Regions from separate parts of the Agarivorans sp. QJM3NY_25 genome, predicted to be linked through region 2. Evidence: predicted binding sites of a transcription regulator. Region 2 holds the regulator's gene; the other holds the start of a gene.

Region 1 (9,274 bases), 2.5 Mb from region 2:
ACCCACAGACAACTAGTAGACATCGTTTACGGCGTGGACTACCAGGGTATCTAATCCTGTTTGCTCCCCACGCTTTCGTACATGAGCGTCAGTTTTTGTCCAGGTGGCCGCCTTCGCCACTGGTATTCCTTCAGATCTCTACGCATTTCACCGCTACACCTGAAATTCTACCACCCTCTACAAAACTCTAGCTTCCCAGTTCCAAATGCCATTCCCAGGTTGAGCCCGGGGATTTCACATCTGGCTTAAAAAGCCGCCTGCGTACGCTTTACGCCCAGTAATTCCGATTAACGCTCGGACCCTCCGTATTACCGCGGCTGCTGGCACGGAGTTAGCCGGTCCTTCTTCTGTCGCTAACGTCAAACAATATACGTATTAAGCATATTGCCTTCCTCACAACTGAAAGTGCTTTACAACCCGAAGGCCTTCTTCACACACGCGGCATGGCTGCATCAGGCTTTCGCCCATTGTGCAATATTCCCCACTGCTGCCTCCCGTAGGAGTCTGGGCCGTGTCTCAGTCCCAGTGTGGCTGATCATCCTCTCAAACCAGCTAGGGATCGTCGCCTTGGTGAGCCATTACCCCACCAACTAGCTAATCCCACTTGGGCTAATCTCTACGCGAAAGGCTCCGAAGAGTCCCCTCCTTTGGTCCGAAGACATTATGCGGTATTAGCAGTCGTTTCCAACTGTTGTCCCCCACGTAAAGGCATATTCCCAAGCATTACTCACCCGTCCGCCGCTCGTCATCTTCTAGCAAGCTAGAAATGTTACCGCTCGACTTGCATGTGTTAAGCCTGCCGCCAGCGTTCAATCTGAGCCATGATCAAACTCTTCAATCAAAGTTCTTTCGCTCAAAGTAAATACTGAAATTATTACTGTTAAAACAGTGTGTCACTCCAGTCCACTTAAGCTAATTTTTTTCGCTTAGTGCTCTGTGAGTGCTCACACAGATTGCTTGATAAATTGTTAAAGAGCGTTGCTTCTTGCGAAGCGAGGTGCGCATTCTACGCCATCCTCGGTGACTGTCAACCGCTTTTTTCAATCTTTTCCGAAGAACTTTTCTAAGGAAAGTTTGAAGCGTTTAACCGTCGCTGATAAAGCCTCAGGCCTTATCAACCCTGACCGCTTGCTGCTGCGCTATTGCGTGCTGCCCGCCGTGTCAGTGGAGTCGCATTATAGGGATCCGCGCTTACGGTGCAAGCCTTTTTTGAAGAAAATTGCAGTTATTTTGAGATATTTTGATTGCCCCCAACAAAGCCACAGAATATCCACAAACTTATCCACAAAACTGCACCTTTTGGGTAAAACAAGGCTATGAATTAAAAGTAATTGTGTCATTTAGCATGTTTCTGCTAGAGAAATTGTACATTTTCTAGCTTATCCGATAAAAGCTGGCTAACATGATGTCGCAATTTTGTTAAATTAAGTTGCTTTCCATTATTTCGAATACATTGAGCATTGAATTTATTATGAAAAATCCTAGTCTATCCATCGTGTTTCTAATTGCAGTCGCAATTGCAGCCTATTTCGTCGCTGGCGCGGTAGCACCTCTCCAACCTTTATATTTGTCAGTCGCAGTGATTGTTGGAGGAGCCATTGTATTATTAAGCTCCGCTGGCCCATCAAACAGTGAACCACAAACTGATTCAACTGAAGACAACTTAGGCGAAGCCATTGATACCCAAACGCTATACGTCGGCAATCTGCCTTATCGTGCTAACGAATCAGCTATCCGCAAGTTATTTTCTGAGTATGGTCAAGTAGTCTCAGTTCGATTATTGAAAGATAAACAAACTGGCAAACGTCGTGGCTTTGGTTTTGTGGAAATGGCTAGCGAAGATGCAGGCAAAGCGGTCGCAGCCTTAAACGAATACGAGTTTCAACAACGTACCTTAAAAGTTCGCGAAGCCAACGAACGTAAAGAAGCTTAGTCTATTAACTGTAAAGAATTGATCCCATAAGCAGTTAATTGGTCAACTAGGCCTGTATTAGCGGAAGTTAAAGTGCAGTAAGCACTAACTTCCGCTTTTTTATGGTCGAATACAATGCGATTGCAATCATCAGATAAGTGTTGCACTCGTTTGGCGATGGCTGGACCAGAATCGATTAATTGAACCTTTTCACCTAATACTTGGCTTAGCTCTTCTTTTAGTAGAGGGAAGTGAGTGCAACCGAGTACCACTGTATCTAAATCTTCCATGGCTAACCATGAAGCAACAATGTCATGCACTGCTCTGCTGTCGATGAACTCTCCCGCTAACTTACGCTCTGCCAATACCACCAATTCAGTGCTGCCAATCAGTTCAACTATACAATTCGCTGCAAAGTCCTGAATTAGCTGTGCCGTATATTGACGCTCTACCGTTCCCGGCGTTGCCAATATGCCAAAGTGTCCCGTTTGACTCATACTTGCCGCTAATTTTATCGCTGGCACCACCCCAACGATTGGAATGGCATGCTGCGAACGCAATTTGGGTAGCGCTAAGGTACTGGCCGAATTACAGGCGATCACCACCATATCTATCTGTAGTTTCGCCACTGCGACCGCAACTAGCTCACAAACCCGTTCAATTAACTCCGGCTCGCTCAGTTCACCGTAAGGAAAATAACGGTTATCAAACAAATAACTATATTGCAGATGTGGATTAAGTAATTGAACAGACTCAAGGACCGAGAGACCGCCGACTCCGGAATCGAAAACAAGCACATGCATCGCGTAAATAAACCCAATTCGTAAATCACCAGCGCTAGTGTAATCACGCTAACGCTGGCTGGCAATGCGAAGTGTTTAGCAAAGCACTAGTCGTTTACTTTAGAACTGATAGCTTGCTGCTAACTCAAAGCTGCGACCTTGGGCTTGATAATTGCGCACTGTGGCATATTGCTTATTAAATACATTGGCTAACTTGGCATCGAGCTTAAAGCCGTTCGCAAAGCGATAATTCGCACCAATATCCCAAGTACTATAACTATCCAACACAAGCGTATTTGCGTCGTCATTATAAGACTCGCCTCGCCATAGATAATCCACCACCACTTGCAAAGCATGCCACTGCGCATCTAGCTTGTACTTGACTTGCTCCTGTGGACGACGCACCAAGTATTTATCGCTTTGACGATCTTTCGCGTCAAGATGCTCCAGAATAACCCGATGATTCAGCCAGGCGGTCGAAAAATCTCCCTGTACTTCAATGCCCTGGATCCGAGCATCAGAGACATTTCCTGGTTTCCATAAACCACCCTCCCCCGGCGCCCAAGCAATCAAATCGTCAACATCATTACGGAAGATATTAAACTGCCACTGACTTTGAATTAAATCTAAAGCAAAACCAAATTCCGAATTACTGGAAGTTTCGGCTTTAAGATTGGGGGTTTCACTGCCCGGGTAGTATAGATCGTTAAAGGTTGGCGCTCTAAAGGCAGTGCCATGCAAGGCATTAAAACGTAAATTGTCCTGTAACTGCCAAGCCCAAGCCAGGTTATAGGTGGTGTGTTCACCATAGTGCTGATTGTTATCCTGGCGTAAACTGGCTTCCAGTAAATGGCGGATGTAATCGGCACGAACCCCAAGGTAGGCGGCTTTATTATTACGAGTACTTTTTAAATATGTAGTTTTGGAACCTGAGATATCATCTTTTTGATAATCTAAACCACCTTGTAACAACCAGTTGTTGTTCAATTGACGCGCTAACAACCAATTCGCACTGTGCCGCTCCGTCACATAACGATAAACCACCGCATATTGATCGGCGGGGCCGTCATTGGAACGGTTTTCGGTATAATTCAGTGCTAGATGGCTAAACCAAGCGTCATCACTGTAATCAAGATTCACAGCATATACTTTCTGCCTTTGTTTGGTTTGCCATTTTTCATCGTAGGGATTATAAGATGAATCGTACTGCGTGGAGATATACTCATTTTCGCCATCATTCATCAATATCATGGCCCCGCCCGACCAAGCTTCACTGAACTGATGCTCGATGCTCAGTAAGCCACCGAAGGATTCATATCCATAAACCTCGTCCAGTTCGCTGCTTGGTCTAAAATTATAACCTTCACTACGCTCACCATTGAGGATCGCATTCAACTGAGTCGACTCACCAATCGGGGTATTAACTCGCCCAGCTAAACGTCGACTCTCATGATTGCCAAGCGCAGCTTTTATCCCAAAATACTGACTACCAAACTCCGGCCGCGTGATAATGTTGATGACCCCACCCACAGCATCTGCGCCATATACTGACGCACGAGCCCCTCGTATAATCTCAATGCGCTCAACGAATTCTAATGGCAGTAATGACATTTGAGCGCCACCACTAGTGGCAGTATTAATACGTACGCCATCGATGAGGTACAAAGATTGTGCAGAGCTTGAGCCGCGAATAAACACACTCTCGTTTTGTCCTTTACCGCCATTACGGTTGACACTAATACCAACCTGTTGGTTGAGAATACCAACAATATCTTGCGCACCACTACTTTCTATTTCACCGCGACTGATCACCGTGAGTGGCGCGATTACGCTAGTAGCACTTTGCTGTATACGGTTGGCGGTCACCACCATGGTCGTTTGTTCTGGAGGGGTTTCTTGGGCATAGCCGAAAGCTGGCGCTACTGCGGCCAGTAATATGAACTTCTTCATCGATATAATCCTAATTCTCGCGTCGTAGTTTGCTGCTAAATAGCATGTGCGATGTGGCAGGTATTCGGACTTAGAGGCGGGGGGACTTTATTTACTACGGCTACGACTTCCCGTTTGCGGGGCAAACAGTGTCTGGAGATCCTTGGAAAAGGCCAATCCTTGAGCTTTCGTTCCTCTTTACCGCTGCGCGTCAGTTCTGGACTTTAACCAGATTCCCTATTAAGCCTGAACTTCGCTAGCTCAGGCACCACTGCGGGCGAGAGTATAAGCCAGCACTTGGCGAATGAACAGCCTATTTCATTTACTTTATGCAAACATGAAATTAACTAATAGTGCCGGATGTCGCTTCATCCGCCGCGCGTTTTTGATTATATTCAGCAAGCACATCGGCCATACGCTCAGCGAAACCTTTAAACCGTTCAACATCGGCTTGTTTCGCTTCTCCTTCCGAAGGGCTAGAAACAGGTAAAACCCCATTAAGTAGGGTTTCGGTCGCGGATTCTGGTTGAGCAAACAAAGCGCTCATTTTGGCTTGAATGTCCTGCCAAGCACCTAAAAACTCACTTAAGTCGGGGACTAGCTCTGAACCAGCAGTGCTATTCTCGGCGCTTTTCTCCGCTGTTTGTTGGTAGGCCTGAGTCACCGCCACCGTTTGTTGTTGCTGGTAGTTCACCGCAAAACCAACTAACTGTTGCTCATCAAACCCAATGTTTAAGGCCTGATCAAACGCCTGATCCAGATTCCCCGAGAAAAACTGCTGCCCCACTTTATCCACTTGTTTCACTAAATCGGCGATCGCAGCCAACTCATCATCATTCAGGTCGCCTTCAACGGAAAAACTAAACTGCTGCTGTGAAGAAAACGATGCCTGAAAAGATGACTGTTCTTCTCGGTAACTGGCTGCCAACTGACTCCCATAACTAATGGTAACTTTGTCACCCTCTGCCGTTTCCAACTCCATGCTTGCCGATTGACGATTTCCCATGGCGAGTTGACTAAATATTGGAGAATTTTGTATCTCGTAGTCACCCGCTTCGATTTTTTCTAAACCGTCTTGGATCAAGTCATAACTCTTATCAATGCCTTTTTCTAACTCTTCATTAAGGATCCCTGAGTCACTAAGGTCTTCACGGGCTCCGGCAAACCCCATATCCACACCCTTACGCGCTTGAGCCATCATTTCTTGTAACTGGTCTTCTGGCATCCCAGCCTGCTTGGCACCATATAAGGTCGTTGCAACAAAATTAAGCACATTCTTCGCCACTTCTTCGGCATCAAATATACTGGGTTGTTGTGGTTTGGCTAAACTAACCCCACCACCAGCAATCGATAAGGTATGCTTTTCAATCGAACTCAACAATACATGGCTGGCCACCAGGTCCTGCTGATTAAAACTAGCCTTATCATTAGCTAATTGATTGCCCTTTGCGATAGTCGGCGTGGACTGCTGCAATAAGCGCTCAGCATATTGCTGGATTGGCGAATTGCCTATGCCTTTAAGTTCGTTCATAACGCCCCCTGGATTTACCCTAGTCACAACTTATCGGCGACTGTATTTAAAACTTTAGAAATAATCTCACTATTATTGTAGATAAACTGGACAAGCAAGCAATGCGCCTTTAAATTGCGCTCCTTGCTAAATTTGAGGAGCGGTCATGAGCGCAATTGCATACTATCCAGAAAAATACCAACAACTGTTGGCCGAAAAGGTCGCTAAACGCCGCGAACAATTTGCTGAATTTAATCCTCCTGAACCTAGCATTTTCAGCTCAGCCAGCAAACATTATCGGATGCGTGCCGAATTTAGAATGTGGCACGAAGGTGATGACCTCTACTACATCATGTTTGATCCAGCAACCAAACAAAAATTCAGAGTCGACAGCTTTCCGCCGGCAAGCGCGTTAATTAACCGCCTAATGCCGCTATTAATCGAACAGCTCAAATCTGAGCAAGTTTTGCGTCATAAACTATTCCAAGTCGACTTTCTTTCCACTCTTAGTGGCGAGGTAATCGTGAGCTTGCTTTACCATAAACCGATTGATGAAGCATGGCGGACCGCTGCCGAGCAACTAAAAGCAGAACTATCGAAGCTATTTTCACTACAACTGATCGGTCGCTCACGTAAGCAAAAAATATGTTTGGAACAAGATAGGGTTAACGAAGTACTTGAAGTTGCCGGTGAGCAGCTCATTTACCAGCAAATCGAAAATAGCTTTACCCAGCCAAATGCCGTCGTCAACCAACATATGTTGGAATGGGCGCAACAGGCAACTGCCAACAGCCAGGGCGATCTGCTCGAACTCTACTGTGGTAACGGCAATTTTTCACTGGCACTTGCGAAAAACTTCCAACGCGTTTTAGCCACCGAGATAGCCAAGCCCTCAGTTGAAGCCGCACAATACAATATCAAAGCCAATCACATTAATAATGTGAAAATTCTTCGTCTATCCGCCGAAGAATTCACTCAGGCCATGTTAGGTGAACGTGAGTTTCGCCGCCTAAAAGAAGCCCAAGTAGACTTAAGTGATTATCAGTGCGACACCATATTAGTTGATCCACCTCGTGCCGGTTTAGATGACGCCACCTTAAGGATGGTGCAAGACTACGACAACATCGTCTACGTATCTTGTAATCCCAATACTCTATATAACAACCTACAAGTCTTAAATCGTACCCATCAGATTAGCCATTGGGCTCTATTTGACCAATTTCCTTACACCGATCATATAGAAGTGGGGCTCTATCTGCAGCGTCGTTAGGCATATTAATGAAAGCGCTTCTTAAGCAGCCCGGTCTATCAGATATAGATCTGATAGGGGGGCTTATGTTTCATTCAATTATTACTGGAATTATTTTTGTAATTAGCTTGAATTGCTATGCTGGCGAGCCAGTAAGTAAAAGTTTTTGGAGTGATAAGGCTATCGGTGGTGTCGATGTGCTAAGCCAACACCGCGCCCACCAGCTTGGCGAGCGCCGTATTTTACAGGGTAAACAAGATTATTTAGTCCGTTGGAATAATGCCGATTGGTATTTTGCAAGTCAGCAAAGTGCCAATAAATTTGCCGAAGCTCCAGAACGATATCGTCCTCGCTACAATGGCTTTTGCGCTAACGCCCTATCAACGGGCGAAGGTTTAGTCGCCACTAATGGGCAAGTCTGGGAATTTTTTGACGACGAACTGCACTTATTTTATGCAGAGAAAGGCCGCCAACGTTGGCTAAAGGGACACTGGCAGACCTATCAAGCCACCGCAGACAAAGCTTGGCAGCAACAATTGAACCATTAGTTGCTGTAGATTAGCGCTTAAAACCGCCCAATCTAAACATCAACCAAAGACCGATCGCAAGACATAAAATCAATACTAACAAGTTACTCCCGATTTCCGGGAATTGAGTTCGTAACATTGCAGAGTAAGCCAACGCCCCCAATAAAAATGCAGCCACACTCGTTAGAGGAGAGTCTTCACTCAGATCTTGATGTAGATAAATCTGGTACAGTTGCGTCACCGCCAATATAAACGCAATGATAGGAAATATCGAAAATGCTTGCTCGGCAACAGTAAACAGAGCAAGACTAGCATTACCACTCACACCAGCAATAAACGACAACAATAATAAAGTTTTACTGACTTGCATATGCACCTCTTAACTCAGTGTTTGAGAACGATTATACAAAGCGGCACCTTTTGCCACAATCCGAAGTTGTTTGATGGTTTTCTCGGCCAATTGTTGTCGATCAAACTCAGCTAAATCTAAAGCTGAAGCCCCAGCATTAAACACAATAATCACCATCGCTTCGGCTTGCATCTGCGCGTCTTCTCTTGGACAGCGATATTGATGTTCTAAATAGTCAGTCAGCTCTGCAATAAAATGCGCTATTTCTCGCGCTACGGCAGCCCGAAACGCTGGCGACGTTCCCGAACGCTCACGTAACAACAAGCGGAATACATTGGGGTTATTGTAGACAAATTCCATGAAAGTCGCGACCGAGGTTCCAATAACACTACCTCCGGTGGCAATAATGCGTTGCCGGGCTTGGCGCATTAACTGGCGTAAGGTTAAGCCCCCCTCATCAACCAGGGTTAAACCCAACTCTTCCATATCAGAGAAATGACGATAGAAAGAAGTCGGTGCAATCCCCGCTTCTCGAGCGACTTCGCGCAGACTTAAACTGGAAAAACTGCGCTGCGCACTTAATTGGCTAAACGCGGCTTCGATAATCGCTCTGCGTGTTTTTTCTTTTTGCTGTGCCCTAACGCCACTCATAGCTTCCCCTCTACTTATATGCTGCATCATACCTAGCACTGAAAAAAACCCAAGTTGAAACTGATTAAAAACATCACATTTCGTCTCCACAGACAAGCGTAACTTGTTTACCTGACATGAAAACCCTTTCAAAAAATTCTTTATTTATCAATAACAAAAAAGATGCGAGCCAGCTCAATTTTCTATTATCTTGAAAACGTTACCGAGTATCTAGTCATGCAAAGCTGTGATTAACTTGCCCTATCCCCTTATGGTATTTATCAAGGAAGTAAAATGAGTTGGTTAAAAAGCATTTTATCGATCTCTATCATCGTCGGCTTAAGTGCTTGTGGTGGTGGCAGTGATGCTGGAAATGGAAATAGCAC
Region 2 (9,274 bases):
TTTTGCAAAAGACATGCGGACCGCGTTAGCCGAGGTGAAAGAGACTCTTGGTAGTGATGCCGTGATCATGTCCAACAAAAAGGTGACCGGAGGCATAGAGATTGTTGCTGCGGTGGAGCCTTCCAAGACTAATGCTAAGGGAGAAAACTCATCACGAGAGTTAGCCGATGATAGCGTCAATTTATCGTCCGTCAAACCTAAGCACAGTTCTAAAACGTCAACAAACCAACAGCTTGGTCATGATTTTGACGAAAATGCGAGCCTCAAAGATAATTTGACTAATTTTATGCAGCGCCATCAAAAGCGTCAGCAAGAAAATTTGCAACAATCCAGCTTAAATAAATCGCAACGGCCTCGAACCGTTCAGGCTCCTCGCTCCTTGGCTCAGCAGCAAGGGTGGATACAGCAAGGTTCAGCAGCCAAACCTGCCGCAAGCCGTATTGCAACGCCAAGCGCAGAGGCGAATCACAGTGAAGTGGGTGAATTAAAGAAAGAAATGGCAGCGATGCGAAAGTTGTTGGAACATCAAGTGTCGGGATTAATGTGGCAGGAAGTTGAGCGGCAAGAGCCTGTTCGAGCGATGTTAATCAAACAGTTACAGTTGGTTGGTTTTGATGAGGATATGGCCGATCAGGTGGCTGGTTATATCCCCGAAGAGCTAGGCGTACAAGAAGGCTGGCAGCATTTACGGGAATTACTGGCAAATCAGCTCCCTGTCGGCCAAGATGAAATATTGTTAAAAGGTGGAGCGGTTGCCTTATTGGGCCCGACGGGGGTCGGTAAAACAACCACTATCGCCAAATTAGCTGCGCAGTTTGCTATGCGCCATGGTCCTGATAGCGTGGCGATGATTACCACAGATACTTATCGTATTGGTGCTCATGAGCAACTGGCAACTTATGGTAAAATTATGGGCTGTGCAGTTCGAGTGGCGAATGATGAAGCTGAGTTGTCCCAGCTTTTATACCAGTTTAAAGATAAAAAGTTAGTCTTAATCGATACCGCTGGTATGAGCCAAAGAGATATCCGTCTACATGAACAATTAGACAAGTTAGTCAAAAATAGCCAAGTTAATATCCGTAATTATTTGGTGATGTCAGCCAATGCTCAGCGACGGGTAATTGAAGAAACTGTAAATCAATTTAAGCGAATTCCTTTGGCTGGTACCATACTTACTAAATTAGATGAAAGTTTAGCGTTAGGTGAAGTGTTAAATGTAACCTTGCGTCATGCTATACCAATCAGTTACGTTACTCATGGTCAGCAAGTACCAGAAGATATTGCAGTGGCGGTGCCTAGCGAATTAGTTGAGCAAGCTTTGTCGGTGATAGATAAGCATTCTCAGCAACACTTTTGGTTTAGTGAAACCGAACAACAGAAGGTTTCGGATGTATTCTAAACATAATGATTTTGATCAAGCTAGCGGCTTACGAATGATGCAACAAAAAAATAATGTGAAAGTAATCGCAGTGACTGGTGGAAAGGGTGGGGTTGGTAAAACCAACGTGACGCTTAACATGGGAATTGCAATGGCGGGTCAAGGCAAGCGAGTCATGGTCCTTGATGCGGACTTAGGTTTGGCGAATGTTGATGTGCTACTTGGGCTGCGCGTGACTAAAAATCTGTCGCATGTGCTATCGGGAGAGTGCACTCTTGACGAAGTATTAGTTGAGGGACCAAATGGGATTCTGATTGCGCCAGCAACTTCAGGAACTCAATCCATGGTTGAATTAAGCCCTGCGGAACATGCAGGTTTAATTCGTGCTTTTAGTAGTATGAAAACACCGATAGATGTTTTGCTGGTTGATACCGCAGCGGGCATCTCTGATATGGTGTTGAGTTTTGCAAAAGCGTCGCAAGATATTTTAGTCGTCGTGTGTGACGAACCAACATCAATTACCGATGCTTATGCCCTGATTAAACTACTCTCTAATAATCATGGGGTGTATAAATTTAAAGTTGTTGCCAATATGGTTCGTAGTTTAAGAGAAGGTCAGGAGTTATTTACCAAGTTGACTCGGGTGACGGAACGGTTTTTAGATGCCACTCTCGAGTTAGTGTCTTGTATTCCCTATGATAACAATGTCCGATTGGCCGTTCGCAAACAACGTGTTGTGGTTGAAGCCTATCCTAAGTCACCAGCGTCTTTGGCATTTCGCTCTTTAGCCAGCAAAGCGGCTACTTGGCCGATACCTGAGCAAGCGGGAGGACATTTAGAATTTTTCATCGAGAATCTTCTCGAATTTGGACAACGCAAGAATAGAGAGCAGCTTAGTGAATAAAGTTGCCGCCTACGCCAATACCAGCGTTAACGACACTAATGCGTTAGTGGAGCGTCACGCCATTTTGGTTAAACGGATTGCCCATCACTTAATGGCTAGGCTACCGGCCAGTGTTATTGTGGATGATTTAATCCAATCTGGAATGATCGGGCTGATAGAAGCCGCTCGTAATTTTGATGGCTCTAAAGGTGCTAGCTTTGAAACCTATGCAGGGATCCGAATTCGCGGCGCGATGCTTGATGAAATACGCCGTGGTGATTGGGTTCCGCGTTCTGTACATAAAAATAGTCGCGCGATTAGTGACGCTATAGCTGCTGTTGAAAGAGAAAAAAATGGTGACGCTAAAGACGCTGAAGTTGCTGAAAAACTCGGGGTTTCTCTTCGCGAATACCATACGATGTTAGCGGATGTTAATTGCGGGCGAATCTTAGGCATTGAGGACCTTGGGGTAAACGAGGATGTCATTTCTAACGAAGAAAGTCGCGAGCAAAATCGTCCTTTCGAAGGTTTTGCAAATCAACGATTTCAACAATCTTTGGCGGAGTGCATCAAAGGGCTACCTGAACGAGAAGCCTTAGTATTATCGCTTTATTACGATGAAGAGCTTAATCTTAAAGAAATTGGTGAAGTATTAAGCGTTAGTGAGTCGAGAGTGAGTCAAATTCATAGTCAAGCGCTTGCCAGAGTGAAAACTCGAATGCGAGATTGGACACAATAGAGAAATTCATCCTTACAAAACTTATAAAAGATGGACTAAAATTGTGTTTATTAAGGCATAATAATGTATTACATAAATTTGTGACCCGTTTGTGGGCTAGTAAAACATCCAGCTGGGGGACGTACCTTGGATAAAAATATGAAAATTCTGGTTGTTGATGATTTTTCAACAATGAGAAGGATTATTAAGAACTTGTTGAGAGATTTAGGTTTCAACAATACACATGAGGCCGATGACGGTAACACCGCGCTACCAATGCTTAAGGGTGGCGATTTTGAGTTTGTAGTGACTGATTGGAATATGCCTGGTATGGAAGGTATCGATTTGTTGAAAAACATTCGTGCCGATGAGAGTTTAGCTCACCTGCCTGTATTGATGGTCACCGCGGAAGCGAAACGTGAACAAATTATTGAAGCCGCACAAGCCGGAGTAAATGGTTATATTGTAAAACCTTTTACAGCAGCTACTTTAAAAGAGAAGCTCGATAAGATTTTCGAAAGATTACAATAAAAGGAAGACGCGTGAGCACCGATACTCCGATTATTTCATTAGCGGATGCGCAACAACTGGTGATGCTACTTGAAATGGGAAAGGTCGCCGAGGCGAACCAACTAGTCAGTGAGCTATGTGCTCCAAAAGCTAACTTGCTGTTTGATAAAGTTGGCCAGCTCACTCGTCAACTTCACGATTCATTAAATGATTTCAAATTGGATATTCGGATCAATGAACTCGCGAACCAAGAAATCCCCGATGCCAAAGAACGTTTAAATTATGTCATCGAAATGACCGACCAAGCTGCTAATAAAACGATGGATGCAGTCGAGTCGGGTTTGCCGATTGCTGATAAATTAACCAATGATATCAATGATATTATGCCTGTATGGCAAAATTTGATGGATCGGAAAATTGAGTTAGGCCAATTTAAAGCGCTGTGTCACCAAATCGATATTTTTCTGACTAGTTCTTCATCTGATGCCGATAAACTACGTAACATGCTTACTGAAATTTTAATGGCACAGGATTTTCAGGATCTTACCGGGCAAATGATTCGAAAGGTGATCACTTTAGTTCAGGAGGTTGAAGAGAATTTAGTTGAGATGCTCACCTTGTTTGGCACTGACATGGTGGATGTCGCTCCTGGTCAAGATGATAAAAAATCGGGTGTTGAAGCAGAAGGCCCTATAATTAATAAAGAACAAAGGGATGACGTTGTTAACGATCAAGACGATGTTGATGACTTGTTGTCTAGTTTAGGATTTTAAGGGAGTAGCGCATGTCGTTTGATGTAGATGAAGACATCTTACAAGACTTTCTGGTAGAAGCGGCAGAGATCCTAGAGCAGCTTTCTGAACAGCTTGTTGATCTAGAAAAACGTCCTGATGATAGTAACTTATTGAATGCTATATTTAGGGGTTTTCATACCGTTAAAGGTGGTGCTGGTTTCTTATCATTAACTGAACTCGTTGACGTTTGTCATGGTGCGGAAAATGTGTTTGACACATTACGTAACGGTGGCCGTGGGGTGTCATCAGAGTTAATGGATGTCATACTTGAAGCACTTGATTCCGTGAATGATATGTTTGCTAAGGTGCAAGCAAGAGAACCTTTAACACCAGCTTCGCCAGAGCTTATTGAGCGATTGCATCAATTATCTCGGCCTGCTTCAGAAGATCAGGTGGTGGTTGAGCCGGAACCTGAGCCCGAGCCCGAGCAAATTCCAGAGAGTAAATCAGCTACAGGCACTGGTATTGATGATATTTCTGATGACGAATTTGAAAGCTTACTCGATGAGTTGCATGGCTCAGGTGCCCCAAAAGCGGCTTCTCAAGCGAGTCCGGTAAGTGCTGCAGCCCCTAGCGAAACTGCGGGTGGTGGCGATATTTCTGATGATGAGTTTGAAAAGCTACTCGACGAGCTGCATGGCTCTAAAGCACCAAGTGCTAAACCTGCCGCTGTTACGTCAGTGGAAACGGTGACGAACAGTGACGAAATTGGCGATGATGAATTCGAAAAGTTATTAGATCAGCTGCATGGTGCCGGTAAAGCGCCTGAGGTTAAGGCGGCAGCTAAGCCCGAAGTCACCCCGAAGGTCGAGCCGAAGAAAGTTGCACCAACAAAAGTTGCAGCTACTCCGAAAGCTGCTGCTCCAGCCAAGTCTGAGCCGGCAAAAGCAGCGCCCAAACAAGCACCTCAGGGGGAAACGACGGTTCGCGTCGATACCCGAACTCTCGACGAAATCATGAATATGGTTGGGGAATTAGTTTTAGTCCGTAATCGTTTGGTTAGTCTTGGTTTAACCAGTAATGATGAGGATATGGCTAAGGCGACCTCTAACCTTGACGTTGTGACCGCTGATTTACAGGGTGCAGTGATGAAAACTCGAATGCAGCCTATTAAGAAGGTGTTCGGTCGTTTTCCTCGAGTCGTTCGTGATTTAGCTCGTAGTTTGAAGAAAGATATTAACTTGGAATTGGTCGGTGAAGATACCGATTTAGACAAAAACCTAGTGGAAGCGTTAGCCGATCCACTGGTGCATTTAGTGCGAAACTCGGTTGATCACGGCATTGAAATGCCAGACCAACGTGAAGCGGCAGGAAAACCGCGTACTGGTGTCATTCGTTTGTCAGCCTCGCAAGAAGGTGATCATATCTTGCTGATGATCGAAGATGACGGCGCGGGAATGAATGCAGATAAGCTTAAATCTATCGCTATAGAGCGCGGTGTTTTAGATGCCGATGCGGCGGCAAGAATGCCAGACAAAGATGCTTATAGTTTGATTTTTGCACCAGGTTTTTCGACAAAAACTGAGATTTCTGATATTTCGGGGCGTGGTGTTGGCATGGACGTGGTCAAAACCAGTATCACCCAGCTGAACGGTTCTGTGGATATTGATTCTAAGCTCGGAGGCGGTACTACTTTACAAATCAAAGTACCATTAACGTTAGCTATTCTACCCACTTTGATGGTTGATGTAGGTAAACAGACTTTTGCTTTACCACTCACCAGTGTAAATGAAATCTTTCATCTGGATTTAACCAAAACCAATGTTGTTGACGGTCAGGAAACCGTTATTGTCCGTAATAAAGCTATACCTCTATTTTATTTGCAAGATTGGTTGATCCGTAATAGTCAATCTGGACAGAGAAGTTCTCAAGGACATGTGGTTATCGTACAGATAGGCCAACAACAGGTGGGATTTGTCGTTGACAATCTCATTGGGCAGGAAGAAGTTGTGATAAAAGCGCTTGACCAGTTATTGCAAGGTACCCCTGGAATGGCCGGGGCGACGATTACCAGTGATGGTCGTATCGCACTCATACTCGATATTCCTAGTTTACTAAAACGCTACGCTCGTAAGTTATAACGCCGAGCACAGCCCTTAAAAAGAATTGAGTATGGCAATAAAAGTATTAGTTGTTGATGATTCTAGTTTTTTCAGACGTCGAGTCAGCGAGATTATTAACGCTGACCCAAGCCTTGAGGTGATAGGTGCAGCTAAGAATGGCCGCGAGGCCATTGAAATGGTTGCAAGTTTAAAACCTGACGTGATTACCATGGATATTGAAATGCCAGTTATGGATGGCATTACGGCTGTAAAAGAAATTATGGCCAAACATCCCACGCCAGTGCTGATGTTTTCATCGTTAACCCACGATGGTGCTAAAGCGACCTTAGATGCTCTAGATGCTGGTGCACTTGATTTTATCCCCAAAAAATTTGAAGACATTGCTCGTGATCGTGAAGAAGCCGTCAGCTTGTTACAACAACGAGTAAAGGCCATTGCCAGACGCCGAGTGATAGCGCGTCGAGCGCCATCGAGTCTGACTCCCCGAGCCGACAAACCTTTGACGCCAAGCGCCCGGACGCCACTAAGGCCGACGACCGCGGCAAGCAGCCAACCTTCGGTAGAGCGCAAGGTTCGTACGTCTGGTGTGTTTAAACCTTCAGGAAAACGCTATAAATTAGTCGCGATAGGGACCTCTACCGGTGGTCCGGTGGCTTTGCAAACAATTTTAACGCAGTTGCCGGCTGGGTTTCCTAAGCCCATTTTATTAGTTCAGCATATGCCAGCTACATTTACAGCTGCATTTGCTCAACGCTTAAATACACTGTCACGGGTTAATGTGAAGCAGGCCGAGGATGGAGATGAATTGCGACCGGGTTGTGCTTATCTCGCACCCGGTGGCAAACAGATGTTAGTTGAGCCTCGCGGTCAGTATGGTCGCTTACGAATTATTGATGGCAATGACAAAGTCAACTATAAACCTTGTGTCGATATTACTTTTGCTTCTTTGGCGAAAAGTCATCAGGGCGACGTTTTAGCCATGATTTTGACTGGTATGGGGGCTGATGGGCGAGATGGTTGCCGTTTATTGAAAGATAAAGGCTCAACGATCTGGGCTCAGGATGAAGCCAGTTGTGTTGTTTATGGTATGCCACAGGCCGTCGCAAGTGCTGGACTCGCCTCCAATCAAATGCCTCTCGATCGTTTTTCTGAAGCGATAGTTATGGAAATTGGTAATGGATAAACTTAGCATCTTTGGCGTTATTTTAGCGTTCTCAGCTGTTGGGTTTGGTCATGTTTTTGCTGGTGGGTCGTTAGACGATTTAGTCAATGTACATGCATTAACAATTGTATTGGGGGGGACTATCGGCGCGGTGATGTTACAAACGCCGAGCAAACAATTTGTGCAAGCTCTGAAAGTGATACCGAAGGTTTGGTTTCAGTCGCAAGATAATGTACAGAACCAAATTCAATTGATATTGAATTGGTCTCATATTGTTCGTAAAGATGGTTATTTGGGCCTAGAACAACAGCAAAAACATGCAGATTCGTTTACTTTACGCGGTTTACAAATGCTGATAGACGGTGCCGAAGCTCAACAATTACAACAATCCTTAGAAGATGTCATCGACTTAGAACAAAGTCGTTTGGAACGTCAGGCGGGGGTGTTTGAAGCCATGGGGGGGTACTGCCCTACGGTGGGTATTATTGGTGCAGTACTTGGTTTGATTCAGGCTATGGATTTTTTAAGCAGTCCTGAGTTACTTGGAAAGGGAATTGCGGTTGCATTTGTCGCGACCATTTATGGTGTTGGTTTCGCCAATTTTATTTTCTTGCCTTTTGCCAATAAACTTCGCTCGCAAGCGGGGGATCGCGCTATTTATCAGGAAATGACTTTAGCTGGATTGGTTTCAATCGCTGAAGGTGCCAGTAGTATTGAAGTAAAGCGTCGCTTACATAGCTTCGTTGTGGATATCGACTAGTATGCGTCATCGCTATGCTGCAGCTGCTAAGCGAAATGCAAACACAGAGCGTTGGTTAGTCTCCTACGCTGATTATATGACATTGATGTTTGCGTTGTTTGTAGTACTTTACGCGATGGCGATTACCAATGAAAAAGATTACCCCGAATTGCAACAACGCTTACAACAGGCGATTGCCTTATTTGAAGTTTCTGATGGGCAAGCTGAACGGAATGAAACGGTCTCGTCAACGGAATTGCTGATGGAATATGGTCACTCGATTTTGGATGGTCAAGTTATCATGCCTAACGTGCCGCCAACGACTTCAAACTCAGTTGCTCAGTCTAATCTAACCGAACTCGCAAGCCAATTGGCTATTGAACTTAAAGATATTTTCAAAACTGACGACATAGTAATAAATAGTGATGAAGACTGGCTAACCATTGAGTTAGATAGTCGACTTTTTTTTGCTAGTGGTAGTGCTTACTTGCTTAAGCCTGCTGAACAGTTGGTTTTACGTTTGTCCGAAAAGCTTAAAATGGTCGATAATTATATACGAGTGCGTGGTTATACCGACGAGCAAAGTATTGATAGTGAACTCTATCCAAGCAATTGGGAGTTGTCAGCCGCTCGGGCCACAAGAGTTGTTCGGGAATTGCAGTCAGATGGGATTCAACCGCAGCGAATGGCTATCGAAGCCTACGCTCAATATGCCCCGTTATCCGTGAACGGAAAACTGCAAAGCGATAAACAAAATCGAAGGGTGGTCATTGCACTCTCTAAATACATTTGGGACTCTTCAATTGCCCAATCGTCAGTTGTCGAACAAGCGCCAGCGGGAGATGAGCAGAAAGTTGTTAAGCCAGATAGTGAGACAATGTTAGCGGTGCCATTGGAAGGTGGTGGGGTGCGATTTACGACAAGGCAGGAAGAATAGGTGAAAGTTTGGACGGTTGCTAATCAAAAAGGCGGTGTCGGTAAAACTACAACGGTGATATCTCTGGCTGGTCTACTAGCGCAACAAGGA

Evidence for each region. The regulator FliA, encoded in region 2, starts transcription of late flagellar genes. The targets are predictions, from matches to a motif close to CTAAAGNTNNNNNNNNNNNNGCCGATA.
Region 1: ACRRSW_RS20120 (DUF5610 domain-containing protein) is a predicted target of FliA. The motif match lies at 6,186-6,212, and genes of this name have one in related genera.

Annotation. Positions count from the first base shown of each region.
Region 1 is NZ_CP194041.2:4,390,298-4,399,571, forward strand. Features, by position in the region: rRNA gene ACRRSW_RS20100 (16S ribosomal RNA) at 1-841, opposite strand, end outside; gene ACRRSW_RS20105 (RNA recognition motif domain-containing protein) at 1,472-1,933, shown strand; gene murI (glutamate racemase) at 1,930-2,715, opposite strand; gene ACRRSW_RS20115 (TonB-dependent receptor domain-containing protein) at 2,815-4,644, opposite strand; cobalamin riboswitch at 4,683-4,911, opposite strand; gene ACRRSW_RS20120 (DUF5610 domain-containing protein) at 4,967-6,154, opposite strand; gene trmA (tRNA (uridine(54)-C5)-methyltransferase TrmA) at 6,300-7,403, shown strand; gene ACRRSW_RS20130 (YHS domain-containing (seleno)protein) at 7,469-7,930, shown strand; gene ACRRSW_RS20135 (DUF1422 family protein) at 7,941-8,279, opposite strand; gene fabR (HTH-type transcriptional repressor FabR) at 8,289-8,909, opposite strand; gene ACRRSW_RS20145 (alpha-amylase family glycosyl hydrolase) at 9,183-9,274, shown strand, end outside.
Region 2 is NZ_CP194041.2:1,870,083-1,879,356, forward strand. Features, by position in the region: gene flhF (flagellar biosynthesis protein FlhF) at 1-1,399, shown strand, start outside; gene ACRRSW_RS08655 (MinD/ParA family protein) at 1,389-2,282, shown strand; gene ACRRSW_RS08660 (RNA polymerase sigma factor FliA) at 2,275-3,000, shown strand; gene cheY (chemotaxis response regulator CheY) at 3,127-3,510, shown strand; gene ACRRSW_RS08670 (protein phosphatase CheZ) at 3,522-4,262, shown strand; gene ACRRSW_RS08675 (chemotaxis protein CheW) at 4,274-6,364, shown strand; gene ACRRSW_RS08680 (protein-glutamate methylesterase/protein-glutamine glutaminase) at 6,396-7,529, shown strand; gene ACRRSW_RS08685 (flagellar motor protein) at 7,522-8,268, shown strand; gene ACRRSW_RS08690 (flagellar motor protein MotB) at 8,270-9,184, shown strand; gene ACRRSW_RS08695 (ParA family protein) at 9,185-9,274, shown strand, end outside.